2 regions of the Bacillus sp. T3 genome follow, and region 2 is predicted to be linked to the other one. Evidence: riboswitches for the same ligand, from Rfam matches in the RefSeq annotation. Region 2 holds a riboswitch; the other holds the start of a gene.

The links. A riboswitch is a leader RNA that binds a small molecule or an ion and turns the genes downstream of it on or off. The one in region 2 is predicted to bind lysine.
Region 1: linked by a shared signal. The riboswitch ahead of RGF10_RS03070 (amino acid permease) and the one ahead of dapA (4-hydroxy-tetrahydrodipicolinate synthase) in region 2 are both predicted to bind lysine.

What each region holds. Positions count from the first base shown of each region.
Region 1 covers NZ_CP137761.1:587,903-609,765, forward strand. The annotation lists gene gudD (glucarate dehydratase) at 1-268, shown strand, start outside; gene RGF10_RS03000 (glycerate kinase) at 402-1,535, shown strand; gene RGF10_RS03005 (FadR/GntR family transcriptional regulator) at 1,736-2,437, shown strand; gene RGF10_RS03010 (hypothetical protein) at 2,560-2,748, shown strand; gene RGF10_RS03015 (CBO0543 family protein) at 2,735-3,031, shown strand; gene RGF10_RS03020 (c-type cytochrome) at 3,095-3,385, opposite strand; partial or broken gene RGF10_RS03025 (dicarboxylate/amino acid:cation symporter) at 3,841-5,117, shown strand; gene RGF10_RS03030 (NUDIX hydrolase) at 5,196-5,723, opposite strand; gene RGF10_RS03035 (hypothetical protein) at 5,954-6,352, shown strand; partial or broken gene RGF10_RS03040 (molybdopterin-dependent oxidoreductase) at 6,607-8,663, opposite strand; gene RGF10_RS03045 (AAA family ATPase) at 8,962-10,275, shown strand; gene RGF10_RS03050 (retron system putative HNH endonuclease) at 10,272-10,907, shown strand; gene RGF10_RS03055 (trypsin-like peptidase domain-containing protein) at 11,116-12,066, opposite strand; gene RGF10_RS03060 (hypothetical protein) at 12,095-12,589, opposite strand; gene RGF10_RS03065 (YkvA family protein) at 12,942-13,334, shown strand; lysine riboswitch at 13,555-13,748, shown strand; gene RGF10_RS03070 (amino acid permease) at 13,956-15,344, shown strand; gene RGF10_RS03075 (GerAB/ArcD/ProY family transporter) at 15,408-16,433, opposite strand; partial or broken gene RGF10_RS03080 (Ger(x)C family spore germination protein) at 16,756-17,900, opposite strand; gene RGF10_RS03085 (spore germination protein) at 17,875-19,512, opposite strand; gene RGF10_RS03090 (5-bromo-4-chloroindolyl phosphate hydrolysis family protein) at 20,111-20,767, shown strand; gene RGF10_RS03095 (toxic anion resistance protein) at 20,764-21,863, shown strand, end outside.
Region 2 covers NZ_CP137761.1:2,088,897-2,098,185, forward strand. The annotation lists gene dapA (4-hydroxy-tetrahydrodipicolinate synthase) at 247-1,134, opposite strand; lysine riboswitch at 1,261-1,443, opposite strand; partial or broken gene glpK (glycerol kinase GlpK) at 1,891-3,383, shown strand; partial or broken gene RGF10_RS10875 (glycerol-3-phosphate dehydrogenase/oxidase) at 3,549-5,202, shown strand; gene RGF10_RS10880 (BC1872 family protein) at 5,305-5,610, shown strand; gene RGF10_RS10885 (M15 family metallopeptidase) at 5,690-6,262, opposite strand; gene RGF10_RS10890 (HD-GYP domain-containing protein) at 6,371-6,787, opposite strand; gene RGF10_RS10895 (HD-GYP domain-containing protein) at 6,771-7,313, opposite strand; gene RGF10_RS10900 (exonuclease domain-containing protein) at 7,593-8,534, shown strand; gene RGF10_RS10905 (MarR family winged helix-turn-helix transcriptional regulator) at 8,949-9,289, shown strand, end outside.

The DNA of each region.
Region 1 (21,863 bases), 1.5 Mb from region 2:
ACCAGGAAATATTACAGCAATTGATACACATTGGATTTGGCAGGAAGGCATCGAGCGCCTTACGAAAGAGCCTTTCCAAATCGTTGATGGAGATATTACTGTACCTGATAAACCAGGACTAGGCGTCGAAGTGGATATGGACCAAATTTTAAAGGCACACGAACAGTACAATAATATGGGATTAGGTTCTCGTGATGATGCGGTTGGAATGCAATTCTTAATTCCAGGCTGGAAGTTTGATAATAAACGACCTTGTCTTGTCCGCTAACAAACAAAGTTAGGGTGGCTGTCAAGGTCACCCTTATCTTTTGAAATATGTTGAATGATAGATTGAAAGAGAAATTTAAAATATTTATTATTAAAATAAAGAAGATTCTAATATAAGCAAAGGATCGATTATTATGAGGTTTGTCTTAGCACCAGATTCGTTTAAAGAAAGCATTTCGGCGAAAAATGCAGCCCTTGCTATGAAAAAGGGAATTCTGGCTGTGTTTCCAAATGCACAATGTGATATCGTTCCGATGGCCGATGGTGGAGAAGGAACCGTAGAATCTCTCGTCAGTATGGACAATGGTGAATTGATTAAAACGGAAGTAGTAGGTCCATTGGGAGAAACAGTTATCGCGGCATTTGGGTTATTAAAAGAGGAAAAAACAGCGATTATTGAAATGGCAAGTGCAAGCGGGTTAGAATTGATTAACATTGAAGATCGGAACCCGCTCGTAACCACAACCTTTGGAACAGGACAGTTAATTAAACAGGCACTTGATCAGGGCGTTACTAGAATTCTTATTGGCATCGGTGGAAGTGCAACAAACGACGGTGGAGTTGGAATGCTTCAAGCCCTTGGAGTTTCGTTTAAGGACCAAAACGGAGCAGAGCTTGCATGGGGTGGCGGTGTTCTAGATCAAATACACACGATCGATATTAGTGGATTAGATAAAAGAATTAAAGATGTCCAAATTGATGTTGCCTGTGATGTGAATAATCCGCTTATTGGCGTAAACGGTGCAGCAGCTATATTTGGTCCCCAAAAGGGTGCAACAAAAGAAATGGTGGAACAGCTTGATCAAAACCTGGCTCATTATGCGAAAATGATTCATCAGGAATTAGGCATTGATATTGCCAATACTGAAGGGGCCGGTGCTGCGGGTGGACTCGGTGCTGGATTAATGGCCTTTCTTCATGCACGATTAAGAAAAGGCGTCGAGCTTGTAATTGAATATACAGGGCTTGAACAGCGAATTATTGGCGCTGATTATGTTTTTACTGGGGAAGGCAGCATCGACGGTCAAACCCTCTTTGGTAAAACCCCGTTCGGTGTAGCGACCATTGCGAAGAAGCACTCTGTCCCAGTCATTGCCTTTGCGGGAAAAATTGGTAACGGAGTTGAACCGTTATATGATAATGGCTTTGATGCTATCGTTGGGATTTTAAAAGGAGTCACCTCTTTGGATGAGGCACTTGCTTTAGGAGAACAAAATTTAGCTTTTTCTGCTGAAAATATTTGTAGGATTTTAAAGTTAGGTTGTTAGTGAACGTTGTGATTTTTTGCACACAGTTGATTGGAGCACCTGAAGCGGAAATCAACAGACAACTATTACAAAGCCTAGAAATAAAGTAGTGATTAATGACAATTTCGTGAGCTGCCAATTCGTTGGCAGCTATTTTTATTTTATTTGTTATAATAAAAATTAGTCTAACAAATAAATTGTATTTAATAAGGAGCGAGAAGATGGAGGAGTCTCCTAAGAAATTTTCAGTTGAATCAGTCAATCGGAATACATTGGCGAAGCAGGTTTTGGAACGTATTATTCAGCTATTAACAAGTGGCCAGTTAAAACCAGGAGATAAGCTCCCAACCGAAATGGAGCTATTAGGAGAACTAGAGGTTAGTCGGCCTGTCCTTCGTGAAGCATTAAGTTCTCTCGAAACACTTGGAGTTATCACAAGAAAAACACGAGAAGGAACGTTTTTTAACAATAAAATTGATAGTCATCCGTTTTCAGTCATGTTAGCTTTGGCTGCTGATAATATGCCTGCTATTTTAGAAGCAAGGATGGCATTAGAACTAGGTCTAATTGCCATCGCTGCTAAAAAAATTAATGAGGAACAACTATCAAAATTAAAAGAAACCATTGATTTCATTGCGCAAAGTGAGGACAATAACTACGGAGAAGCCGATCTTGAATTCCATACAATTATTGCATTAAGCGCTGAAAATCCAATCGTAGAAGGCATGATTGATTCTTTATTAATTACTCATCGAAAAATTGATAGTGAGATTAAATATCGGGAACGCGATTTAACGGTTGCGCATCACACTGCTATTTATGAAGCGCTAGTAAAGAGAGATCCCATTCTAGCTTTCCAACAAATGTTTAATCACTTAGATTATGTCAACAAAAAAGTACTAAAGCATTATAATTACCAATAAACTGACTTTAACGCAGTAAAGCAGTGGGGGACAGTCCCCCACTGCTTTACTGCGTTAATGGATATTATTTTGAATATTAGTCAAATATGAAGGTATGCGGTTTTTTAGGGGAGTCCGATGGAGTGAGTAAAGAGATTCTTGTTCTTATTATTGTTTGGAGCCTAATGATTTTGGCACTGCTTATTTGGATACCTAGAAAGAATATAAGGCATTCAATTGTTATCTTTTTCTTCAAGCAGTTTATGACGTGGATATTGGGGTTAATTGTTGTAGAGTTAGGGTTGATCACTTACCCAGGTGCGCGAGTTTGAAAAAGCAAGTCATACAAGCTTTTCTTTTGAATATTTCATTTACCCTGCCATCTGTGTTCTATTTAATTTGTATTATCCGAGGGAAAAGAGTGTGCCACACCGAATTGGCTGGTTTCTATTTTTTCCAAGTTGGATGACGGTTTTAGAGGTGTTGATTGAACACTACACGCAATTAATCAACTACATTCATTGGACCTGGTATTGGACGTGGTTATCATTGTTTATCACTTTTGTTTTCTCGTTCCTATTTTACCATTGGTTTTTTAAGATAAAGATTAGATGAAGCATTAATAAAAGACTGTCACGCCTTATGAAGAGGGTGATAGTCTTTTAATTAGAAGCGGTCTTATTTTTCCAATAGCCATTCAGCCACTAGCTTCGCATCTTCCTCTGACAAAAGTCGTGCTGGCATCATGCCTTTTCCATTGTTCATCAGCTTTAGCAGATCCTCTTCGGTGTATTTGCTTTTCATATTAAGCACTGGCGGGCCTGCTTGTGCCCCATTTAAATCTGCACCGTGGCATGTAGAACAGCTTTTCTCGAAATGCCCGGCAGCATCAAGTGTCTCTGGTTCTTTTGCTGAACAACCAGCCATTAACAACAAAGAGAATATAGAAATTACCAACAGTCGTTTCATGATGTTTATTCCTCCATAACATATATTTAATAAAATTGTAGTTTCTAATAATTAATTCCAGCTAAAAGAAACATTAACATTATATTAAAATATTTCCATGGCCTAGCACTGTCCTAATTTTGTCAAAAGGTTGATTTTTTCTTATAAAGTGCACAATCCAAACTCGTTGAACAATAGAACTGGTCTATGAGTACAAATGGGATCCAAACTCGTCGTGAACATAGAGCTGGTCTATAAGCACAAATGGGGTCCAAACTCTTTGAAAGGTGAACATAGAGCCAGTCTATTAGCATAAATGGATTAACACTGTTCTTTAACAGTCGTATTTTTAAAAAATTCAGTATTTGGACTTTTTTGTTAATAAAATAGGTGTCAAATATCGTTTCCTTTACATGGAAAACTTCGGTATGATACTTCAAAACTACTACATCATTTTAAGTAGAAGGGCTGTGTTGATGTTGAAATCATTTATTGAAAATTATCGATTCACATTCATTTTATTATCAGCCATCGTGATCGGCGGAATTGCTGGAGTAATCTATGGTCCAGATGCTGCCGTCGTTAAGCCGCTCGGGGAACTCTTTCTAAATTTAATGTTTATGATAATCGTACCACTAGTTTTTTTCAGCATTGCTTCAGCAATTGCTAATATGAACGGCATGAAACGGCTTGGAAAAATCATGGGTAGTATCGTGATTATCTTCCTGTTAACAGCTTCAGTTGCGGCGATTCTTGGACTGATTGGAGCCTCGATTATTCCTCCAATCGAACATGCTGATATCGCTTCGATTAAAGAGGTGATGAGTGCAGGAGAAGAAGCGGATTCCGAGACGCAATCACTCCTTGGCCAGCTCGTCGCAACTTTTACCGTACCTGATTTTTCACTGCTGATGTCAAGAAGCAATATGCTTCAACTGATTGTATTCTCGCTATTGTTCGGAATTTCTACCGCAATGGTTGGGGAAAAGGAAAGCCAGTTTCAAGCTTCCTCGCTGGGGGTACGGCTGTGATGATGAAGATGGTCAATCTCGTCATGTATTATGCACCGATAGGGCTCGGCTGTTATTTTGCCGCCGTTATCGGTGAGCTCGGACCGCAAATCCTTGAAGGCTACGCACGGTCTTTTGTCCTGTATCTCATCTTGACGGTCATCTATTATTTTGGATTTTTTACGTTCTATGCCTTTCTTGCAGGAGGAAAGGATGGAATCAAGGTCTTTTGGAAAAATGCAATTACGCCATCTGTCACGGCCTTAGCGACCTGCTCCAGTGCTGCGTGTATTCCGGTGAATCTCGCCGCAGTCAATAAAATGGGGGTACCAAAGGACGTTGGTGAAACAATCATTCCGCTCGGGGCTAACACCCATAAGGATGGTTCCGTTTTTGGTGGTGTCTTGAAGATTGTTTTCCTATTTACCTTATTTGGCAAGGACTTAACAAGTCTTTCAAGCATTTTAAGCATCTTGGCTGTATCGTTTTTAGTCGGAGCGGTCATGGGGGCAATTCCTGGTGGAGGAATGATTGGCGAAATGCTCATCATTAGTGTTTACGGCTTTCCGCCAGAGGTGTTACCGATTATCGCCGTGATTAGCACGATTATTGATGCCCCTGCAACACTGCTCAACTCTACTGGGAACACGGTTTGTGCGATGCTTGTCACTCGTCTGGTTGAAGGGAAAGACTGGCTTAAAAAAGCAGGCCTTAATGGGCGGAAAAAGGCGAACGTGATGTAGGGCGATTTTTAATGGTAAAACCTTATTTTTAATAAAATAAATAAGCCGATGACTTTTAACTGGTCATCGGCTTCATTTTTAATCTGTAATAAATTTATACCGCAAAACGGCTGCCAAACCGGCACCATGCTGGAATTCGCCTTTTTTAATTAAATCCTTCAGCTCCTCCATGCTTAGCTTGTGGACGTCAATTTGTTCACTGCTTTCTAAGTTTTGCTGCGTTGGCGTTAAGCCTGCTGCTGCAAACAAATAAATTTCCTCGCTGGTTGAGCCGGGGGAAGGATAGAAGCTTCCTAAATCAAGCCAATGCTCAGCAATATAGCCTGTTTCTTCCTCAAGCTCCCGCTTCGCTGTTTCAAGTGGGGAGTCGCTACTTGTATCAATACTTCCAGCAGGTAGCTCCCACTGCCAGCTTTTTAAGGCATGGCGGTATTGCTTTAAGCAAAGGACTTCGTTATCCTCCGTGATGGCCAGAATACATACCCCTTTAGCAAAATCTAAAAAGGCAAATGTTTTTTCCTCACCGTTAGGTAAAATCACTTCATCAATCGTAATTCCATAGCGATTCACCTGTTTCCGTTCCGAGCTTTTTATCTTCCAAACCATGTTGTTCACCTCATCCATAAAATCATCAGGAAGTATTTCCCTACAATATGAATATTATAGCCTGTTTTGATGTTCATAGATAATTTGTTTCATTTTCTAATTGATAATGTTTTTCTGGAAAAATAAAAATAGTAAAAAGATGTCATAAACATTACATATTTTGGTATAGGGTTTATGATAATTTTTATAGAAACTAGAATAGTAGTTAAAAATAATAGGGAGGTTACAGAATGAAAGGTTACTTATCTTTATTGTTTGGAAGCTTTATCATTGCACTTATGCTTATCGTTCCAGGAAACGCCGCATTTGCTGAAGAGCCTGCTGGAGAAACTCAAACCACAACAGATGATTGCGGTTGTGATGTATCGATGTTAACCGGTTCTGAAAGAAATAAGATTTTATCGGATTTACTTAAGAGTGATGAGTTCAAGGCTGAAAAACAGGTATTGAAGGATCAAGGCTATAAATGGAATGGCGCTGGTACAACTGAAGTCATCATTAACCATAGTTATGGTGATTTGATTATGGTAGGAGTTATGTTTACTGCTGAAGATGGAAAACAGTATGCAGCTGGTTTTTTGTGTCCCCCTGGTGGTAACTTCATTTTTAGAGGAATCGCACCATATTAGTAGTAAGTCAAGTTTGGCACGAGTTTGTAAGTGTAAAAGCCCCCAATTTTTTGAATTGGGGGCTTTTCTATATGATTATTTGTGACAGAAAAATGGTATCGGCAAATAAGGAGCAAGAATCGGCTAATAAAAAACCGATATTGGCAAATAAAACGCAGAATTGGCAAATAAAATGGCAAAATCGGCAAATAAGACGCTGAAATCGGCGAATAAGACTAGGTTCACCGTTGTCAACCCATCCTTAGCTCCTCAACTTATCTCACAAGTTTTTCTATACTTACCCGACCTGAAAAGAACGTCGCCCCGCCACCCATATCGGCGATTCGATCGGGGGTTAGCGCATTGACTAGCTGTTTTGTACCTTTCAAATCGGCCCACAGCCCTTGGCTTACGACAACACCAGGAAGAACGTTGTCCCCGACTGAAGCCTTCAATTCGCATTCACCGCGGTTGTTCCATACTCGCACCATTTCACCATTTTCGATTCCTAGCAAGCTTGCATCCGTACTATTGATATGGAGCAATGGCTCTTTTTCAAGCTGTTGATGCTTTTGATTATTTGAAAAGGTTGAATTCAAGAAGTTATGGTTCGGCGCTGGGACGAATTGGAATGGGAATCTATTGTCCGTGCTAGCTTTGTCATCTTCTATAAGTGGTATATAGGTTGGCAATGCTGGATAGCCATCCTGCTTCATTTTTTCAGAATAAAGCTCGATTTTTCCACTTGGAGTCTTTAGCTTTCCTGGAAAAAGCGGAGCAACCTTTGCTTTCACAAACTGTTTTTCTAGTAAAGTATTATAATCGATACCCTCCAAATAAGGGTTATCAGGATGATCGAGTGCTTCAGCAATCATTTCTGCTTCTGTAGCCGTAAACGCATCCTCATCAAAGCCCATGCCCGCAGCAAGTAAGCGGAACACCTCGACATTTGACTTGGATTCACCATAAGGCTCAATCACTGGCTGCTGCAGCTGCATATAATGATGCCAATACGATGCGTAAAAGTCGGTGTTTTCAAAGGACGATGTCGCTGGCAGGATAATATCTGCATATCGAGCCGTTTCGGTTAAAAATAAATCATGAACCACAACGAATAAATCATCGCGCTCAAGACCCTGTCGCACTTTGTTGTTGTCAGGTGCGACAACGATTGGGTTTGAGCTATAAACGTACAACGACTTAACCAGGTGGGTCTAAATTAAGCAATGCATCTCCCAATCGGTTCATGTTAACGACCCGCGTTGCTTTATTTTTCAATAATTCAGGTCGTTGCAAGGCATCCGAGTTATGCGCAAGCCAGCCTGCATTACTCTTGATGGCACCGCCACCCTTAACCAGCCACTGGCCAGTTAGTGCTGGCAGGCAAGCAATCGTACGAATACACATACCGCCATTATCGTGGTGCTGCGGCCCGTTGCCAATCCGAATATAGGCTGGTGTGGTTGTGCCGTACATCCGTGCAAGCTTATAAATATCGTCTACTGGTACACCGGTAATAGCCGAAACCGAAGCAGGGTCGTACTGCACAACATGCTCACGCAATTGTTCATATCCTACGGTGTATTGCTTTAAGAATGCCTCGTCGACCAGGTTTTCTGCGAAGAGGATATGCATGATTCCTAAGGCAAGTGCGCTATCTGTTCCTGGTAAAATTGGAATAAACCAGTCGGCGAACTTTGCTGTTTGATTTTTATGAACATCGATTACGACAATCTTGGCGCCGTTTTGCCGACGGGCTTGCTGCGCAAAGGCAATTTGGTGCATGTTCGTGCTCACTGCATTTACGCCCCAAAAGACAATTAGCTTTGAATGGACTGTGTCTTCAGGGTCGATCCCGAAACCGCCACCCATTGTATATTTATTGCCCTCAACACCGGCGACCGAGCAGATGGTTCGATCGAGCTGAGTTGCACCTAGACGGTTGAAGAAACGACGGTCCATTCCTTCTGCGGTCAGGTTGCCCATATTTCCATAAAAGCTATAGGGCATAATGCTTTCTGGCCCATCAGCTTGGATTAATTTTTTCCAGCGTGTAGTAATGGTTTCGATTGCTTCGTCCCAGCTAATCCGTTCGAATTGGCCGTTCCCCTTAGCACCTGTGCGTTTCATCGGGTACTGAAGCCGATTTTCATCGTAAATCCAGGTTCGTCATATGACGGACCTTGTTGCAAATATTTCCTTTTGTAACAGGATGATTCGGATCTCCTTCAATCTTGACTATTTTTCCATCCTGTTTATGAACAAGTAAGCCACACTGATCTGGACAATCGAGCGAGCAAACTGAGTGAAAAATACCATCACGAGGCAGCATTTAAAAAGTCTCCTTTCAATAGTCACTGCGGACCATCCAAATTACTGTATTTGACATGCTGTTGTTCGACGTCGCTTTGGACCATCGGAACATTATCTGGAAATGAATACGTACGATTTTATGAAAAGTTTAATAGTAATATTATAGTTCGTTATATCAATATATTTCGATAGTAAAAATAGACAAAATGAATGTTTTGATATTTTGCAGTTTCTCACCAACCGTAGGAGGCTGTCAAGGATTATGATATGATTAGTTTAAAGGCATTTCCTGAATTTGGGTCAAGAGGTGTTCAATTTTGAAAATAACAGAGATTGTATTAGAAAACTTTCGTGGATTTAATCAATTACAGTTACGTTTTTGTGGAAAAAATGTGGTGTTAGTGGGAACGAATGGGGTTGGGAAATCGACGATTCTTAATGCAGCGATTATAGTATTATCAAGATTTGTTGAAGTTCTTTCTTATGGTATTTCTAAAAAAATAAGCCTCAGTGAGACTGATATTAAGAATGGAAATCAGGGATTAAAAATTAAATGCAGTTTGACCTACGATGGGCATGTAGGCGAACTGGAATTAACGAAAATAAAGGCAACAGAAGCCGGCAGTAAGCTTGTCGTGAAGGATACAACAAAAGAAATAATTTCCCATTTACATAAAAAACTAGCAGAGGATGAAAGCTTCAATGCACCGATTTTTGTCAATTATCCGGTGCATCGGAATGTGAAGGATATCCCAGAGAAAATTAAGGCGAGAAAGGGCCTTGATCCTTATTCAGCCTATCACCAATGTTTTTCGCGGGATGTTGATTTTGGGTCGTTTTTTGAATGGTTTTTGCAACAGTCTCAAATTGAGTCGTTGCGGGCTGGGACGGATTCTATTAGTCAAGAGGAGGACGCCGCCAAGCCTTTGCAATCAGCACCAGCGTCCCTAGAACCATCATGGGAGAATCAGCTCAATGCAGTTCGAAAGGCGATTTATAATTTTTTACCGGGATTTTCGGATTTAAAGGTGCTACGGAATGGGAAAGCTCGAGTGATTGTTACGAAAGGGAAGCAATGCCTTGAGGTTAACCAATTATCAAATGGTGAGAAAGTCACGCTTGCAATGATTGGCGACTTGGCGCGACGGTTAGCATTGGCTAATCCAAGTCTTGAAAACCCTTTGGAAGGGGAAGGGATTGTCTTAATCGATGAGATTGAGCTTCATCTTCATCCAGCTTGGCAGCGTGAAATAATCAACTTGCTTCAGTCTACATTTCCTAATATTCAATTTATCCTGTCCACCCATTCTCCACAAGTATTGGGCGAGCTGAGTGATGCTGAAATCTTTTTTGTAACGCAGGAGGAAGATGGTGAGGAAATCAAGGTTCGCAGTGTACCATCTTTATTTGGCAAAGATTCAAATATGATCCTCGAGCAATTTATGGGTGTGGCTGAAAAAAATGAGGAAATAAAGTATATGCTGCAAAAGCTATTTCGTTACATTATGGAGTCTAAGCTTGTTGAAGCGAAACGAATGCAGGAACAGTTAGTTGAGATTTTAGGCAGTGATGATCCGAATTTGGTCAAAGCGGATATGATTATTCGGAGAAAAGAGAGCTTGGGGCAATGAAGCATATTGAAAAAAAGCCCTCACCAAGTGCATTTGAACATTGGAAGAAATCAGCCGGAGGTTCTGCAAGCTACCCGACGATTCCTCCGGCCATCAAAAATATTGTCCGCGAAAGCTTGCTAGATGAACAGTACTGGCTTTGTTGTTATTGTGGTCTCAGTTTGACCAGAAATAATATTCATATTGAGCATTTTCGACCACAATCTAAATTTAGATCACTGCAGTTAGACTACCGAAATCTTCATGCCTCTTGCATGGGAAAATTGGTTCATCATGACAAAGAGGTTTCCGACTTCTGTGGCCATTCAAAAAAGGATTGGTTTGACCCGGATTTGATGGTCTCACCGCTTGATCCGAATTGTGAAAGTTATTTTGAATATGGCTTTGATGGAACGGTTATTGGGGCCAATCATAACCGTGCTGCTGAAGAAACCATTCATCGCCTAGGCTTGAATACCTACTTACCGATAAAACAACGAGAAGAAGCGATTAATGCGATATTTGATTTGATCGATTTCTCAGATACAGAACAAATCAAGGAAATGATCCAATTTCTCGAAACACCCGATTCCACCAATAGACTACCATCGTTCGGTTACATAATTAGTAGATTACTAAAAACATTGCTTTAAAGCGGTAGAGTAATGGGGGACTGTCCCCCGCTGCTTTATCGCGTTAGTGTAGTGGGGGTCAGACCCCCATTGCATTAGTGCGTTAGTGACAAACCTCCAAATGAAACAGGCGGACTAGAATTGAAGTTCTAGTCCGCTTGTTTGTCTCATATTTTATAATGTGGGATTGTGTTTGCCCATGCCCATTCCCGCTTTATTAGCCCAGGCATTATTCATTTTTGTTTTGATCATCCGTTTTCGGCGATTGTGGTGTTTGCTGTTGCTGACTGCTGAGCTGAGCATCTGGGCTATCTATATTTCCAACATTATTTTGGTTTGGTGCATTATGATTAGGTGATGTCGGCGGACTCGCTCCAGCGATTGGTCCCGATCCAGGTCCTGCTCCGGCTCTTGGTAGCGATTCTGTTTGCTGAGTAATTCTTGGTCCTGCTCGATGATCAACTGCGGGTCCTCCAGCAGTAATCGCCATCACTTTTGGTTTTTTCGGAACGAAAACAAACGTAAACAGCATTAAAATGATAATCAGTAATCCTGCCAAACCGTCGACTATATAGAAGATAGTCGAATAATTAGACCAGAGGATTTTACTATCATCTACCTTTTTCTCAGAATCGGTAATGTATTTATCGATAGATGAATGATTTGGGAAGATTCGTTTAACCGATTCAAATTTTTCTAAGGCATCTTTATAGTATCCACCCCAATACAGGTCCAGACCTTCCTTAAATAATTTATCTGTTTCGCTGCTAGTATTTTTGGCGCCAGCTTGATTGACAAATTCTTTTACGGTGTTAACCGGCATCATAAAGTCAAATCCAGTTAATTCTGAGCCGAAGGTGAGGAGACCTACTATTTCCCCTTTATCATTAATAACTGGTCCACCACTGTTACCGGTTGACGTTGCAGCGTTAATTTGAATGACGCTCGTTCCTGTTTCCAGCTTTTTAGATGTAGCCGAAATTTCACCGGAGTTCATGGTTGACTCTAATGAAGAATCAACTGATAGTATGTTAAATTCTACTACTGAAGGGTAACCAATTGCCCATACTTTTTCTTGATCTTCTACGGCATCGGAATTACCCAATTTCAATGTTGGAAGGTTTTTACCTTCTATTTTTAAGACCGCAACGTCCTTCCAGTCTCCATCTTTTTCACCCACTGGTGAGCCGTAGCTTTTAATCTCGCCATCAAGTACATCTCCACCCAGGTAAGTATACCTCTGTCTGTCTTGTCAGGTTTGTATATCCTAAAACTTGAATTAAATATACATAAGCCGTTTCAATATCCGTTTGGAAGTACTCCGCAACAATGGAGGAGAGTTGGATTAAGGCTTCCTGCAGAATTTCTTCATCCGACATTTGGGTAGTGCTAACCACGTGTGCATTGGTTACGACATATCCATCAGGCGTAATAATGGCACCTGAACCATATCCACCAACAAAGGTCTGGTAATCTAGTTGTTGAAGGAGTGCTTCCAATTCAGGGAAAACGTCATATAACTCCCATTGAACGATGGCGTAGTCATAGACTCGAACAACGGCCGGCTTAGAATATTCAGCTAGCTTCTTAGCTTGATCAATGTGAGAAGTGTTTGGTTTAATGCTCATTAGAAAGAAAGAAGTAACGATTACCGCAATAAGCAATATGCTAATCGGTACGGTAAATAAGGCCCTCTTTTTCATCACACTCACCTCTTATAAAGGAATGTAAAGCCTTTATAACTATATTCACTATATGAAACAATTTATTTTGTACACACAAATAAATTAGCCCACCAGCGTACTAGCATATAAGAAAATCCACGGCCAAATGAACTAATTTCTTGGAAAATTTAATCATCATCACTGCAACGAATTAACGCGCTGGGGGACTGTCCCCAGCGCGTTAATTTGTTAAGTTTTGTGCAAAATTATGACATAAACATTGCAAGGGGTTTGGGATAATTTTGTCGAATAATAGTAATAATGAGAAGAAAGAGGTGAACGGAATGATGGAGCATGAAGACTTTTATCAAAGCTTTAGGAAGAAGATGCAGTGGTGGGAAAAAGTGAGGACGGCAAGACGAATAAATATGTAGAAATATTAATGTTTGGTCCAGATCTATTCCATTTGTTATGTAAATTATCGGTTGATAACAATGTAACCTTTTCTGATAAAGCCAAATTAGGAGCCGCAATTGCCTATTTTATCTCCCCTGTAGATTTGGTTCCTGAAGCATTGATGGGTCCAATCGGTTATGTAGATGATATCGCCGTTGCCGCCTATGTACTGAATAACATAATAAATAATACGAGCCCTGACATCGTAAGGGAGCACTGGGCAGGCGATCAGGATGTGTTAGAAGTCATTAAAAAAATTATTGCCACTGCCGATAAGATGGTTGGCGCAGGCATCGTGAAAAAGATCCGCAAGAAATTTGGCGTATAGGAAGACAATGGGGGACAAGCTTTCACTACTTTAACAATTTAGTGTAGTGGGGGACAGTCCCCTATTGCGTTAATGCGTTACTCCTGTGAGGGACTGTCCCCCAGTACATTAACGCGTTTTTGCTTTCCAGCTTAGGAAAAAACATGTTATTGACTTTTCTTTCGGCTGGATTTATAGTTAAAAATGTTCTACTAATATAATATTTTACCCTCATCCTAACCGATGAGGTAGAGGTCGCGGTTTTGATTAGTAAAGTAATGGAGATGGAGAGACATCAATGAAGTTACTTGAAAGGTAAAATCGCCGAAGCTTGGACTTTTTCTCTAAAGAGCCTTGGCTGGGGCTGTTTCCGAATAGGAACAGAACTGTCACGCTTGTCATAAACCACGGCAGGTGTGTTGAGCTATCTTAATGGAAGGTTTGATGGTGTTAAATAGAGAATGCCTGCGAAAATCGTTGGCTTTTTTTATTGAAATAATACACTCCTTCCTATTAAAAAAAGAAAAGGAGTTTTTTTATATGAGTCAAAACAATGCAACAGCACGTGTTTTACCCAGGTCGGATGAAGCACAGCAGCAAGAACCACAATTAAGGCGTGGCCTTCAAGCTCGTCACTTATCGATGATCTCCATTGGTGGAGCAATTGGTACAGGTCTATTTTTAGCAAGTGGATCGGCGATTCATACAGCAGGCCCAGGAGGGGCACTACTTGCTTATGTGATTATAGGAATCATGGTTTATTTTTTAATGACAAGTCTTGGTGAGCTAGCATCTTATATGCCGGAGGCAGGATCGTTTAGTACCTATGCAACAAAATTTGTTGATCCATCATTGGGCTTTGCGCTTGGTTGGAACTATTGGTATAACTGGGCGATTACAGTAGCAGCGGAATTAGTTGCTGGAGCTTTAATCGTGAAATTTTGGCTTCCAGATAGCTCCTCGCTTCTATGGAGCGCACTATTTTTAGCAATCATGTTCGGATTAAACTATATGTCTGTTAAAGGTTTTGGTGAGTCAGAGTTCTGGTTCGCTTTAATCAAAGTAGTGACGATTATTATTTTCCTTGCTGTCGGTATCTTAATGATTTTTGGAGTATTTACGGGAGAAGCTGTTGGATTCTCTAACTTTATGCTAGAAGATGGACCTTTCCATGGCGGATTCTTCACGATGATTGGAATTTTCATGGTTGCCGGATTCTCCTTCCAAGGAACAGAGCTTCTTGGGGTGGCTGCAGGTGAAAGTGAAGACCCAGCCCGCAATGTACCGCGCGCGGTTCGCCAAGTGTTCTGGCGCATTCTATTATTCTATGTATTAGCAATTTTCGTGATCGGAATGCTAATTCCTTTTACAAATGAATCTTTAGCAAGTGGCGATGTAACGCTTAGTCCGTTCACGCTAATATTTAAACGTGCAGGATTTGCGTTTGCTGCATCAGCAATGAATGCTGTTATCTTAACATCCGTTTTATCAGCAGGTAACTCTGGAATGTATGCATCTACACGTATGCTTTGGAACCTTGCAAAGGAAGGCAAAGCGCCGAAATTCTTAGCTAGTGTTGATGGACGTGGTGTTCCCGTTAATGCATTGCTTGTAACGTCTGCTGTTGGACTTGTTGCCTTTTTCGCTTCTTTATTCGGTGATGGTGCCGTTTATATTTGGTTACTAAATGCATCAGGTATGTCAGGCTTTATTGTTTGGTTAGGAATTGCTGTGAGTCATTATCGTTTCCGTAAAGCCTTTGCTGCACAAGGACGCAGCCTATCAGAACTACCATATCGAGCAAAATGGTTCCCATTCGGTCCGATTTTTGCATTCGTTCTTTGTGCGTTTGTTGTTTTAGGTCAAAATTATCAAGCGTTCATGGGTGATTCAATCGATTGGTACGGGGTAATGGTTTCCTATATCGGCTTACCATTGTTCCTAGTAGTATGGTTAGGCTATAAAGTGGTTAAAAAAACAAAGGTTATTCCATTAGAAGAATGCGATTTAACCCCAACGTTAAAGCAATAATGAAGCTTAGAAAAAGCTGTGAACCAAATAGAGGGGGTTCACAGCTTTTTTCTATTATAATGCTTATGACATCCTGTGACTGTCATTTATTTTTTTCACACTGTTTTTATATTTTGAAGCAACCACCACAATTATGGCCAAAATAAGAATAGCTGCACTAAACACGAGGCCGTATACATAATATTTTTCCATAAAATCATAAAAATCAATTGCCGTATCAAAGGTATTCAAGGAGACCACTAAAACTAAACCACCCAAAACCCAGTTAACTAGATGGTAATCCTTTAGTTTGAACCAATTTGCGACAGCGACGCTAGCTCCGTAATGGAGAAGAGCGAGCCGCAAATAGGCGGACACTGACATGATGGTCAGTCCATAAATATCAAAGCGTTCAATAAAGCCGACATTAATTAAACGAACCATACTTTCAACTGGATACATAAATTTTGTCGCTTGATTTTCACCAAAGATCGCAATTACCCCAGCAGCTGTAGAAGGAAAAATAATTAAATTTCCGATAAACGTAAGAAGATATACTTTTCGAAACGAAATCGACTTTTGCTCGGGCCGCTGAATATTGATCATTAACAGGACAATTATTTCGCCAAATAAGGCTAGGATAACGAGGATGACCGGGATAATTGGATCGATTCCATTTTCCATAATCGGAAGTAGCTTTTTATAGTCCTTCAGTGGCTTTAATGCCAATGAGACAAATATACCGGCTAAAATATTTAAGATAATAATCCATTCCGATACTCTGGCAATGACCTCAATCCCTAGGTGGACCGTATAAAATACGGCAATCGCAAATACCAGTGCGATTAACCACAGACGATGCTGTGGCAAAAATACAGCTGTGATGAAAATCGAAAAGCCATATAAAGTTAAACAAGAGTGAATAAAGAAAAAAGCAATAAGTGGAAGTGTCAGCATCCTACCGAAAAAGGGTCCGAGTGTTTCGAGTGCGTGCTCAACAAGGGTTTTCCCATACAGTTTTTCGCTTAAAATGGCCATGGCAAAAAATAGTAGCAGACCAGGGACAAATCCAAGGATCATCCCCAACCATGTATCCTTTCCAGGCCCAATCTAAAAAGACCTTTATCAAGAAAAAGTGACCCGGAATCACGATAAGAGGGGTAACAATAAAGAAAATCTGTCTCGTTGCAATGGCTGTTTTACCCATATTTTCCTCCTCTTAGTGTTGTGATGAAAAAGATAAAGCTTATCAGGGCGTAAGCACCTTGAATAAGCTTCTCTGAAACATTCATGAATTTATAATCTGAACCCCATAAACCACATGTCGATACTATAATGGATTTACTTCACCGGTTTCTCTTATGTATTTGTTGTCTCCCAAAAGAACCTGAATTTGATTGCAAAAAATCGCAAAAAGACTCCCTTAAGCAATCTAATAATTGAATAACCCTAAATTTCGAACATCTACATTCACCTTAACCTCGATTGGGATACTGGCAAATTGATGATCCCAATCTTGCCGGTTATTTTTCCAAAATGATGGAGCTGTTCGGTGTATTACCTCACCGAAGCCGTATATGTCTACTCGCATCTCTTTTGCTCTAATGACAGAATCAAGGATTTCTTTTTTATCACCTGCTCTGCAATCAATTTTATTTCATCGATTTTTTTATGATTTAAGGCGGTATACTCGGTTAACATTTCTCCGATACTTACCGTACAATTCAACTCAACGTTAATTGATTGAATGCTACCATGTGCAAATTTTGGTTTAATGTCTAACTTTGTTTGGTCCAGTATTTCTAATCCGATTTTTCCAGTTCCTTGTAAAGCTGGAATAACAAGAATGCCGCCTTTTACCTCATCTTTTAGCCAAAGCAGTCCTCTTGTTTCTTGAGTATTTAAATTACCAACCCACTTTGCATCCTTAATGACTCCTGTATTCTTAATTTTTGGCATCTCTTCTTTCCCTTTTTTCACGGTATCAATAATGGCCAAATAGCCAACCCGCTTTGGAGATAGCATCATCTCTGTAAACTGGTGAAGTTTGATAGCAGGTGTGAATGCAACTTCGCCTTGTTGCTCAAGCATTTTCTCGATAATCACAGCGGGAATCGAAGAGAAGTCAACCTTGGCTTTAATAATGTCACTGGCATCCTTTTTTGATAAAAGAATATAAGGATTTGGCTGAACGGCATTGTTTCGATTTAAAAAGTCTAAATAAGGAAGGATGTTCGTCTTTGTCACGGACTGGCCGAGGACAACAATTTTAATATAGGGCCATATTGGTTGTTTTCCGACTTTATCAATCAACGCTCGTGCAGCATCAAAAATCGTATCGCCTTCACTGGTATAGACATGGATCCCTTTTGCTTCCTGCTGTTCAGTTGGCCTAGTGTCAATTAATGCAAGCGTCAGCTTTACTTTGTCATTCTCGATTTGGTCAATTCCGATTGCTGAGAGAATGACCATCCCATCGAGTTCTTCTCTATTGCATCCGGATAAAAGAAAAACAATTGTGAGCAGGATACAAAATAATAATATTGGATGCTTATTCTTTTCCTCTACGTCCTTCACCAGAAAGCCCCCCTAACTTTTGTTTGACAGGATTTCGAGACTTAAAGGTAACCGGGCGTCTAGTAAGAAGCCAAAGTGGAAGTCGCATCATACTATCTCCCCAATCTTGGATTTTGATTGGAAAAAGTGGAGCGGTAAAGGGTACACCAAAGGATCTTAGTGAGGCCAAATGACTGACTACAATCATCCCGACAATCAGGATTCCAAACAGACCAAAGGTTGCGCCGGCAATGACAAACACGATTCGTAATAAACTGATTGGTTCTGAGAGTGAATTTACTGGAAAAGACGAAATACCGACTAAAGCCACCGTAACGACAACTGGTATACCAACTAAGCCAGCTTGTACAGCTGCCTCTCCTAAAATGAGGGCTCCGACAAGGCTGACCGCTTGACCGACAGGCTTTGGCATCCTAAGGCCGGATTCACGAATAATCTCAAAAACAATCAGCATAACAATGATTTCAATATAAAGCTGAAATGGAACGTTGGCTCTTGTTACAAAGAATTTAACGAGCAATGAAAAAGGGATTAGGATCGGATGATAATATTGGATTGCAACAAAAATTCCAGGCAATAAGGTGGAAATAAAGAAACTTACGACGCGCAACACACGGACAAAATTTGAATAATACGGTCTTGAAAAATAGTCCTCAGAAACTTGAAAATGATTAATCAGCAAGTAGGGAACAGTTAGAACAATTGGAGTACCATCAACAAAAATCGAAACTCTTCCTTCGAGCAATTGGGCGGCGACAATATCTGGTTTTTCTTGATTGCCGACCGTAGGAAAAATAGAAAAGGGAGCATCCTCGATGTATTGTTCAATATAGCCAGATTCTAAAACTGAATCTATATCAATATTCTCCAGTCTCCGATACACTTCTGTTAAAATCTCTGTGTCTACAATTCCGTCAATATAAGCAATTACGATTTTTGTATGAGTTTGCTTCCCAATTATGAAAGGCTCACAGCGCAGGTTTGGATTACGGATTCTCCTTCTTAGCAGTGAGATATTAGTTGAAAGGTCTTCAGTAAAAGCGTCTCTGGGACCCCTTATCACTGTTTCGGTAATAGGCTGTTCGATTCCTCGCATTTCCCACGCCTGTGCATTAATAACAAGCGCAGCATCCTCGCCTTCGATAAAAACAATGATTTTCCCACCGAAAAGTTCATTGGCGATTAGATGAAGATTAATTTCATACTCAATTTCTGCCACAGAGAGAACCGATTCTTTTAAATAGGTTAAAAGAGGCAGACTCGAATTAGGTGGAGACATATTCATTAACGGACCTAAAACATTTTCATTAATAACGGTTGTCTCAACCATTCCGGATATGGCAAATAAAAGAGCAGGATGCGATGAGTTTTCTCCCATATTAAAGCCTCTATTAATTACGCCGACATTCCGTCCTAATGAAGTCTCAAGAAAATTTCTATTCTGTTGGAGAGATTGGCTCACTTGCTCAAATTGATCTAAACGAGCCCCTTTACTATTCGTCATGACAGTGCTCTTTTCAACATTGATCGATGTATTTTTGTTTTGTTTGTGCGAATCTGAAAAGGCTTTTCGAAATAGTTTGCGACGAGACATTTTAATCCGACTAAACATGGTACACCTCTAGGTAAAATTATCTTGATGTAAATATAATATTTAGCAGGATATTGGAATAATATACATGTGTTTCATAGGTTTAGGGAGCAGGTTTTTGCTAAAGTTATATAAAAAATAATATTATTTCGAAACATGAAATACTTGTTAGAAACTTGATATATAGAGGTTTTTATGGCTTTTTATAGGGTTGGAAATTGTCGCAAAAACATATCTTAAAATAATTGTTTCGGGTACAAAAATAATTTTTACGAGAAAGCTATAATTGGAATTAATTGTAAATAACAGCGTACGGGGTATTGTGTTGGAAATTATTTGGTAATATCATAGAATTAACGCATTAAAGCAGCGGGGGACAGTCCCCCGCTGCTTTAATACGATAAAGGAACTTTCGTTTATTTCTTCAGAATATCTAGGTCTCTGGTCTTAGTGTTATTTAGTTTTGTGGTCTATAGGAAATTGGGGATGTTTGGTGTATTCTGTAAGTATAGAGTGAAGATTCAAAAATAAGGACTTTATAATTTGTGTTGAGATTGAAACATTGTTCTTAATTGTACGTATGAATAGTATGGATTAAAAAGTCAGGAGTCGATATACAATGAACCCGTTTATTTCGTTTTTTGTAGGAATATTCGCTGCTATACCAACAGCCATATCCGCATGGCTGTTAAGCTTTTTCGTATTTGATCAAACCTTTTGGCCTTCATCAGCATATTCTTTGGCTTTCGGATTTGGTGTTTATTGGCTTATTTCTTTAGTGCTGAAGACCCATTTCCTGAAAAAAAATCAGCTGACACGAAAGGAATATCGTTATATAAAAAAGAATTTAGAAGAAGCAAAACAAAAAATCAAGCGCTTAAACCGTTCCGTTTTTCATATCCGCGAAATCCCGTCGTTTAAGCAAAGAATCGATATTGTCCGAATTACACGACGGATATACAACCTAACTAAAAGAGAACCGAAGCGGTTTTATCAAGCTGAGGAATTTTATTTTTCGCATCTCGATTCAATTGTAGAGATCTCTGAAAAATATGCGCTCTTATCTAGTCAGCCTAAAAAAACACTTGAGCTTAACGACACGTTGCGTATGACACGCCAGACTCTAAACGACTTATCAAAAGTTATTGAAAAAGACTTATACGTTGTTCTTTCCGATGATATTGATCACCTGAATTTCGAAGTAGATGTCGCAAAATTTGCGATTAAGACCAAACAAGATTCTAAATTCATTGAGGAAAGCAGGTTGAAAAAATGAGTGAAAAAGAACCAACTTTGTTCAATCGCACCGACCATGTACTGGATGATATGCTTGCAAATCCATTTGGAGAGACAAAAGACCCCAATGCTCAGGATGATCCATTACAGCCCCAGTTACAGCAACAAAAAATTGGACAAGATAAGCCAGTTAAACTAATTGATGTAATCCCACCAGAAAGCCGGCAAAAGGCAATCCAACTTGCCCAGCAAATTGATCCGAGGAACCAACAATCGATGATTTTATATGGGACACAGGCGCAAAGCAAGCTGTTATCATTTTCCCATACGATGCTAGAGCATGTGCAAAAAAAGGATGTCGGTGAAGTCGGGGAAATCATCAATGACTTGATGAAGCGACTGAATGAAATAAGCCCGGATGAACTGAAGCAAGAAAAGCAGGGGTTATTCTCGCGTATGTTCGGCAAAATTTCAGGCTCGATTCAAGAGGTGCTGTCCAAATACCAAAAAACAAGTGCGCAGATTGATCGCATCAGTGTAAAGTTGGACCGCAGCAAAAACGTGTTATTGTCCGACATCGGAATGCTTGAAAAGCTATACGAGACAAATAAGGAATACTTCCATGCGTTAAATATTTATATTGCAGCAGGCGAATTGAAGCTTGAAGAGCTTAATACAAAAACCATTCCGGCTCTGAAAAAGGCCGCTGAAACGACACAGGATCAAATGAAATTTCAAGAAGTAAATGATATGATTCAGTTCACGGACCGTCTTGATAAACGCTTGTATGACTTGAAATTAAGCCGAGAAATTACGATTCAGAGTGCGCCACAAATTCGCCTAATCCAGAACACAAACCAAGCGCTCGTGGAGAAAATTCAATCTTCGATCGTGACGGCGATTCCACTCTGGAAAAATCAGGTGGCAATTGCCCTAACCTTGTTGCGGCAGCGTCATGCAGTAGAAGCACAAAAGCAAGTTTCGAAGACGACGAATGAGCTTTTATTAAAAAATGCAGAAATGCTGAAAACCAATACAATTGAGACCGCAAAAGAAAATGAGCGCGGACTTGTTGACATTGAAACCCTAAAGAAAACTCAGGCCAGCCTTGTTTCGACCCTTGAAGAGACTCTTCG
Region 2 (9,289 bases):
GAGGTTAAGTTTCTATCAACAAATTCTAATTTACTTTGACAAAAATAGTAATCTTTCACATTAAAAAGGAGAGATTCGACATTTGTTAAGGTCGAATCTCTCCTTAATTTGCATAAGTTTAGCAAATTTTGCGCTTACCCCGGAAATAAATTGAAACAGGAAATAAACTATTTTAGTATGTCCAATTTATTATTTGTTCTGTGCAAATTAGAATGAGCTTCTACAAAGCCAAAATATCATTCTAGCTTAATTTAACACTTCAATTTGACTGCCAAGTAGAACAGCACGTAATGTGTTTGTTTCTTCATCATTTAATGGTAGCAATGGTAAACGAACGCCACCAACATGAATTCCTTTCATATTTAAAGCGGCTTTAACTGGTGATGGATTTGGAGCAGCAAATAATGCTTTCATGATCGGAAGAAGGCAACGGTGTGAAATACTTGCTTCCTCTAACTGTCCGTTCTTAAAGCTAGTCACCATGTCTTGCATTTCATTTCCAATAATATGAGAGGCAACAGAGACAACACCCGCTCCGCCAATGGCTAGAATAGGGATGGTTAAGCCGTCGTCACCACTATATACACTAAAATCACTAGGTGTTTCACGAATGATTTCCGCAATCGCATCTAAATTCCCACTAGCTTCTTTTATTGCAACAATATTGTTTATTTTTGAAAGTCGAACAACAGTCTCGGCAGAAAGATTGACGACACTTCGTCCGGGAATATTATAAAGCATGACTGGCAAGGAAGTTGCTTCTGCAATCACTTTAAAATGCTGATACATGCCTTCCTGTGATGGCTTGTTGTAATAAGGTGTGACAAGCATGATTCCATCAACACCAGCCTCTTCAGCAAGTCGAGTTAAAATGATCGAAGCTCGAGTGTTGTTGGAGCCCGTTCCAGCAATAACAGGAACTCTTCCATCAACAATTTCGACGACAAATTGAAAAAGTGCTACTTTTTCATCTGAAGTCAACGTAGGAGATTCTCCAGTTGTCCCAGCTACAACAATTCCATCCGTACCGTTTGCAATTAAATGATTAACAAGTGTTCTCGTTGCATTAAAATCAATTTCTCCATTTTGATCAAATGGTGTTACCATCGCAGTTAAAACCTGGCCAAAATTCATTATTCTCACCCTTTAATTAATTTTTTTCGTAATTTGAGGTGGATAGGCCTAACAAAAATCAACGCAAAAAAGCAGCAACGAGGGATCGCTGCTGCAGTAGAAACAAATTTAAAAATGAGTTCCTATGCGTGAGATAGCCCTCCATATAGGTACCCCCTATATGACAGTTCTGTATTTATTCAATAACAGACCCAGCAAATGGAAAAATGAGGTTCCAACTGCTTCGGCAAATTCCCCTTTCTGCAATTATCATAGGATCTCATTATCCTCAAATTGCTTACTAATGGTCTTTGCGCCTCTATGCTCACTTCAAAAGGTATTGAAGTAAGAAAATATTTAATTGATTGTAAATATAACAAAAATTTATGAATGTTTCAAGAGTATTTATGTAGATTGCGAGAAAAAAGAGAAATTTGACCTAATCATTGTGCTTGGACCTTCGGGTGGAATTGGACTTATGGTAGTGTAAATTTATTTGGCTATATAAACTTTGTTAGATTTTCTGACAAATTCATGGAAGTTCCTGACAAGCCTTGTCATAATAAGACTATTCAAAGAGATTATTAGAAATTCATACAATCAAAAACATCAAAATATGCTCATGAAAAGCAGTAGTTGTTCAGAATGAAAAGACCTGGTGTGTCTTTATCCTATTTATGACTACTGTTTTTTCATGGGCTTTTATTTGTGGAAATAGACCATTTGAATCGTAATATATATAATAAATGGATGAATGGATAAATTGGGGGAACAACAATGGAACAATATATTTTGTCACTAGACCAAGGTACAACAAGCTCTCGAGCAATTTTATTCAATAAAAAGGGCGAAATCGTTCATATTGCACAGAAGGAGTTCACACAAATTTTTCCAAAACCAGGTTGGGTTGAGCATAACGCAAGTGAAATCTGGGGCTCCATTCTAGCCGTAATAGCCGCATGTTTATCAGAATCCAATATTAAACCTGAACAGGTAGCCGGGATTGGGATAACCAATCAACGTGAAACAACTGTTGTCTGGGATAAAGAAACCGGAAATCCCAGTTTATAATGCAATCGTTTGGCAATCACGTCAAACAAGTGAAATTTGTGATGAGTTAAAGGGAAACGGTTACAATGATTTATTCCGAGGAAAGACAGGGTTGTTAATAGACGCTTACTTCTCCGCGACAAAGGTAAAGTGGATTCTCGATCACGTCGAAGGTGCACGAGAACAAGTAGAAGCAGGAAAATTACTATTTGGGACAATTGATACGTGGTTAATTTGGAACTTATCTGGTGGAAAAGCGCATGTAACTGATTATTCGAATGCATCTAGAACGTTAATTTATAATATACATGATTTGAAATGGGATGAAGAACTGCTTGAAATTATGAATATTCCAGCCTCTATGCTTCCAGAAGTCCGTCCTTCATCCGAAATTTATGCGTATACCGACAAGTCCCATTTTTTTAGTCAAGAAATCCCGATTGCAGGTGCGGCTGGTGACCAACAGGCCGCCTTATTCGGTCAAGCATGCTTTGAGCCTGGTATGGCGAAAAATACCTACGGCACAGGCTGCTTTATGTTAATGAATACAGGTGAAAAGGCTGTTCGTTCAGAGCATGGGTTATTAACCACGATCGCCTGGGGCTTAAACGGGAAAGTCGAATATGCATTAGAGGGAAGTATTTTTGTTGCCAGGTTCAGCCATCCAGTGGCTTCGCGATGGCTTGAGAATGCTGAAAGATGCTAAGGAAAGCGAGAATTATGCAACGAAGGTTGAATCTACCGATGGAGTTTATGTTGTGCCTGCTTTCGTTGGTCTCGGTACACCTTATTGGGATAGTGAAGTTCGAGGTGCAGTGTTTGGACTCACGCGCGGAACATCAAAGGAGCATTTTGTTCGGGCAACTTTAGAATCACTTGCTTATCAAACAAAGGATGTCTTATCTGCTATGGAGGCAGATTCAGGAATTGAACTTAAGACGCTAAGGGTCGATGGTGGTGCCGTGAAAAATCACTTTTTAATGGACTTTCAAAGCGGAATTTTAAATGTTCCTGTACAACGCCCGACGGTCAACGAGACAACTGCACTTGGCGCAGCTTATTTAGCTGGATTAGCAGTTGGCTATTGGGGAAGTCAGGAAGACATTGCGAAACAATGGGCAATTGAGCATTCCTTTGTACCAACAATGAACCAAGAAAAAAGGGAGTTGCTCTATACTGGCTGGAAAAAAGCGGTCCAAGCAACAATGGTGTTCAAATAGAATATATATTAACAAAACCGTACTGTTTTCTAAAAACGTATCAACTTTATCTTAAATATAAGTTAATACGTTTTAAGTGACTAGTTAAATTCAGAGAGACCAAAAATACATTTTCGCATATAGCGTCAGTGTGTTTTTGGTCTCTTTTATATATAGGAGGTAGACATGAAATTTACTACTCTTGACAGAGAAACGCACATCGATATTTTAAAAAACGAACGATTTGATCTGTTGGTTATAGGTGGAGGGATCACTGGTGCAGGCATTGCGTTAGATGCAGCAGCACGTGGTTTGAAGGTAGCTCTTGTCGAGATGCATGATTTTGCGGCTGGAACATCTAGTCGATCAACAAAGCTAGTTCATGGAGGTTTACGATATTTAAAGCAATTCGAAGTCAAGTTGGTCGCTGAAGTGGGGAAAGAGCGAGCGGTGGTATTTGAAAATGGCCCTCACGTGACAAAGCCAGAATGGATGCTTCTCCCCATTTACAGGGGTGGTACCTTTGGGATGTTCACTACCTCCATTGGAATCTTGGCCTATGACTTTTTAGCAGGTGTGAAAAAGAAGGAACGAAGAAAGATGCTAGATGCCAATGAAACCCTTAAACGTGAGCCATTATTGAGAAAACAAGGTTTAATGGGTGGGGCTGTTTATGTGGAGTATCGGACGGATGATGCACGGCTTACCATTGAAGTCATGAAAGCAGCGGTTGAAAAAGGAGCAGTAGCTCTAAATTATGCAAAAGCAGAGGCATTGCATTATGAAAATGGAAAAGTCGCTGGTGCCATTATCTCCAATGAATTAAATGGAACAAACTTTACGATCACAGCTAAAGTGGTCGTGAATGCGACTGGGCCATGGGTTGATTTTATTCGGGAAAAAGATCATTCAATAACTGGCAAAAGATTAAAATGGTCGAAAGGATCACATGTCGTAATCAATCAAACGAAATTCCCGTTACAGCAAGCCGTGTATTTTGATACACCTGGATGGAAGAATGATGTTTGCGATTCCGCGAGACAATAAGGCCTATGTTGGTACGACTGATACCTTCTTTGATGAGAAGATAACGCACCCGGAATGACGGAAAGTGAGTGCACCTATATTCTTGATGCGATTAACTACATGTTCCCTGATGTGAAGGTGACGGCAGAGGATATAGAGTCAAGTTGGGCAGGATTAAGACCACTCATTTATGAAGAAGGAAAGGATCCTTCAGAAATCTCGCGGAAGGATGAAATTTGGATTTCTGATTCAGGGTTAATAACCATTGCTGGTGGAAAGTTAACGGGTTATCGCAAAATGGCGGAATGGGTGGTCGATACTGTTGTCAAAAAACTTGCGCTATCTCATCAAACAGTGTTTCGTAAATGCGAAACGAGAACTATTCCTATTTCTGGTGGGGATGTTGGCGGTTCGGAAAGATTTCCTGAATTCATCCAATCTCAAGTCAAAATTGGGATGACATTGGGATTAACAAAAACGGAGGCGGTTCATTTGGCATCAAGGTATGGCTCTAACGTCCTGGAATTATATAAAATTGTGGAACAAAGAGGCGAAGAAGCAAATCGCTTTAACTTGCCAATCGTTTTATTTAGCAAATTAGTTTACGCGATTGAAAATGAGATGATTGTAACACCTGTTGACTTCTTACTTCGTAGAACCTGGAGATTTATTGTTTGATATTGCGGTAGTATATCGTTATATGGATAGAGTGATTTCTTACATGGCGCATACCTTAACATGGACGAATGATCAAATTATGTATTTCTCTAATGAACTTGAGCAGGAGATTAGACGTGCAACTGCTCAGTTCTAATGCTTCGATATTTACTCCAGCTTTGAAAGGTGATTTTGTTAGAAACCACTCAATGAAAATGGTAAAATGATAAAACATACAGAATTAAAGGGGCCAACTGGAATGAACAAAATTGATATCATTGCTCGTAGAATATTAGGCTGGAAATTAAATAGTTGGGACAAATGGTATGACTTTGAAAAAGATATGATTATTCATGATTCTGAGTTTCAACCAGAGCAAAACCTTGACCACGCGATGATCATTGTCGAACGACTGAAAGAATTGGGTTTTACTTATACGCAAAATGGAGATACAGAGGTTTGTTTCAATCAAATTTGCGCAACGGGGGATACGCTTGCTAAAGCGATTACGAATGCTGCTTACGAACTTGCAGAAAACAACCCCATTGCGGCAGAATGGCTGTAGAAAATTCAAACATACCATTAAGCAAGGAAGCAGGGGAAGGTGCTGCTTCCTTTTCTGTTATGTGATTTTATAGGTCCCGCTATTCGTTTACAGTATCAACCGTAAGCAATTGATCAGGAGGTCTTTTCCCACTTTGTAAATCATTAATGGTTAATCCAAAATCCATTTGCAAGTGGGGGTAATCTTTAAAATTTACCCAATCGCCACCCCATTCAAATCCAAGCTCTTTCGCAATTGTTACAACCTCTGTCCAATCTGAAGTCGCATTCCCGTTTCCGTCATATTGGCGATCCCAAATAACATCTCCTGTTGGTAGCTTGAGCGCAAAATCGATCGCTAGACCGAAATTATGGTACGACTCTCCTCCTTTAGCATTTGTAACAATTGTTCCTTCTGTTGAACGGCCTTGTTCGTATAATTTATTCTGATCGGCAGCGCTTCGAAAATCATCGGTAATGATGACGGTAATTCCTTTTGCAGCTGCTTTCTCTATGAGTTGATCCGTTCGTTCCTCGACGACTGGGTGAAGTGAGTCAGGCATTGGCGCATTCTCATTACCAACTGGAATTGACAGAAAGCGAAGGTATAGAATGATTCCAACTAGTGCGAGGAGTAACGTGATGAATGTGCTTCTAATCCGTTTCAGTTTCAAGTTAGCTATTCCTTTCTTTTAAACTCTTACTCTTACTTATTAAGACGATCAAAGACCTGAGAAAGATTCAAAAAAATAATAAAAAGGTCACATAGACGATTTATGTGTCTAAATGACCGATTCTTCGTTCGTATCTGCTTGTTCATTTTTTTCTAGCTTGATGCCTCCTCTTTTAAGAAGGTTCATAAATGCATCGGCAATTTGTGGGTCAAATTGTAGTCCTTTGTTCTTTTCTATTTCATGGATGGCAAACTCTATTGTATTGGCATCATTATAAACCCGTTTTGACGTCATTGCATCAAAGGAATCAGCTATCGCCATGATTCTAGCCGACACAGGTATTTCATTGCCTTTTAAACCTTTAGGATAACCATTTCCATCATATCGTTCATGATGATAATGAATCATATCTAATACCCCTAAATTTTGGATCAAAGAAAGATGTTTTAATGATTCGTAACCGATGCTCGGATGTTGTTTGATAATCTCATATTCTTCATTGTTCAATTTAGTAGGTTTTGTCAAAATCATCTCCTGGAACACCGATTTTTCCTGTGTCATGTAAAAGCCCCCCAATATATAGGGCTCTGCAAGAAGTTTTAGATAAACCCAATTCATTTGCAATCATCATCGAGTACTTTGCAACATTTTCAGAATGGTTTGCCGTATACGAATCCCTGGAATCCAATAATTTCGAAATCGTCATTATTAATTCTGTTTTATTATTTTTTTGAATGTGAAATTGTTTGGTAAATTCAACGGCAAGAAAGGTAACGGTAAAGTAAACAATCAATCGTATGATAAAGGTCAAGTTGCTATCAAGTTCACCCGTGCTGATGGTCCTTAATTCTACTAAAATAAAAGTAAAAAGAAGGTGAAACCATCTTGGTTTAGAGTAGTAGCCAACTCCTAAAAAAATTGCAATTAGCACGAACATTGAATTAAAGGAATCAAACCAGAAATTTAAAATGGGGATGGTTAATATAGAAGCATAAAAAAGACTCCGATATAAAACAGTATTATCGACAAAGAAGTTAAACTTGGAATCCAAAAAAAGCCCCCTCTGTGTTTATTTTTTTCAGCAAAAAGGCTTAGATTACACAGTGTATTTAATGATATTTTATAAGAAACTTCTAATAAAAACAGACACAATTCTTAACAGATTGTGACATTTGGAAGCATGAAAATAAAACATGTATTTATCTGCTAGGATTTTGGAATATTTAAGTAAATACGAGATTCGTAACTTTCCTTTTCAGTATTGAAACGAATTGGTATAGTTATAGAAACAAATATATTTCGTTTTTCAAAGGGTTGAGGTGTGGAAACGATGGATTTTATCGCAATTGATTTCGAAATTGCCAATAATGATTTAAGCAGTGCCTGCTCGTTGGGGATGGTATTCGTTAAAGGAAACAAAATAGTTGATGAGAAGTACTATCTCATCCAACCTCCGACACTTGTCATGGATGATAGGATGTCTAAAGTTCATGGCCTTACAATCGAAGATGTAAAAGACGCTTATCGTTTTAATGAAATATGGAATGAAATTCAGCATTACTTCCATGATTCGCTGGTCATTGCTCATAATGCACAATTTGATATGAGTGTGCTAAAGAGTTGTTTAGTAGAATATTCACTAGAAATTCCGAAGTTTCATTATACATGTAGTATTCCAATCAGCACACTCGCCTGTCGTGATATAGGGATTAGCGGCTCTTTGAAAGCTCGAACAAAATGGTTCGGAATCCAGCTCGACAACCATCATAATGCATTATCTGATGCAAGAGCATGTGCAGAATTGGTGATTAAATGTGTTGAGTTGAAGGAGAAAGAATCGATTCATTCATATCTTGAAATGCACGGGGAATTTATTTCTGTTCGTCTTTTTTCAGAGTTAAGACATCAGACTACCTTTTATAAAAGAAAACAACAGAAGAAGTTTTCGAAAATTGATATACATGAGATTACTGCTTCGATTAAGGAGTTTGATGACCAACATCCATTTTTTGAACAACAAATTGTTTTTACTGGGGATTTGCTGAGCATAGATAGAAAAGAAGCGATGCAAAAGGTAGTCGATGTCGGTGGTATAATAAAAAGTGGGGTCAGCAGAAAGACAAACTTTCTCATCGTTGGAAAGCAGGATAAATCACTCGTGGGGCCTTCTGGTATTAGTACTAAAGAAGTGAAGGCGAATGAACTAATTGAGAAGGGTTTCCCAATTAAGATTATTAATGAATCAGCGTTTTTAAGTCTACTTAATAAATAACGATCCTTCTTTATATAGAAAAGTAGAAATAGAAAAATACAATCGATGATGAAGCAACTGAAAGGAGCTTTGTCATGTTTTTTAAATTAACTAAAGAGCAACAACAAATGATGATATTAAATTGGTTGAATTTGGAATTACGATAAGATCGGTGCAAAAGATATTATTTTTGAAATGAAATTTACAAAACAAAAAGCGGTTGACCATCATCTGTTCTGAGGCCAACCGCTTTTATATTAGGCTGTGTTAAAGAACGATGTTGATTTTTGAAAACAATGTTGATTGGAGCACCTGGAACGGAAATCAACAGACAAATTTAACACAGCCTATATTTATAAAATAATACTTTACTACTGAAAAAATAGGTAGTAAACTAACTATATAGTTAGTGCGCTAACTATACAGGAGGAGAACATGGATAATATCGGTTATTTATTAATGAAGGTTTCAAAGGATTTAAAATACACACTATCAACAAAATTACTACAATATGACTTAACTACTGCTCAATGGAGTGTTCTTAAATGTCTAGACCTAGAGGAGAAGCAGCATACGACCCTTATAAGGAGAACAGCAGTTGAACTTGCAGCAAAATTAGACTTTGATAAGCCAACCATTTCAGGGATTTTAAAGAGACTCGCTGATAAAGGAATGATAGTTAAGGAATCTCATCCACATGACAGAAGGGCATCTGTTATTGTTTTGACTGAAAAAGCGAGAGGGTTGATTCCAATTCTTGAACAAATTAGTGATTC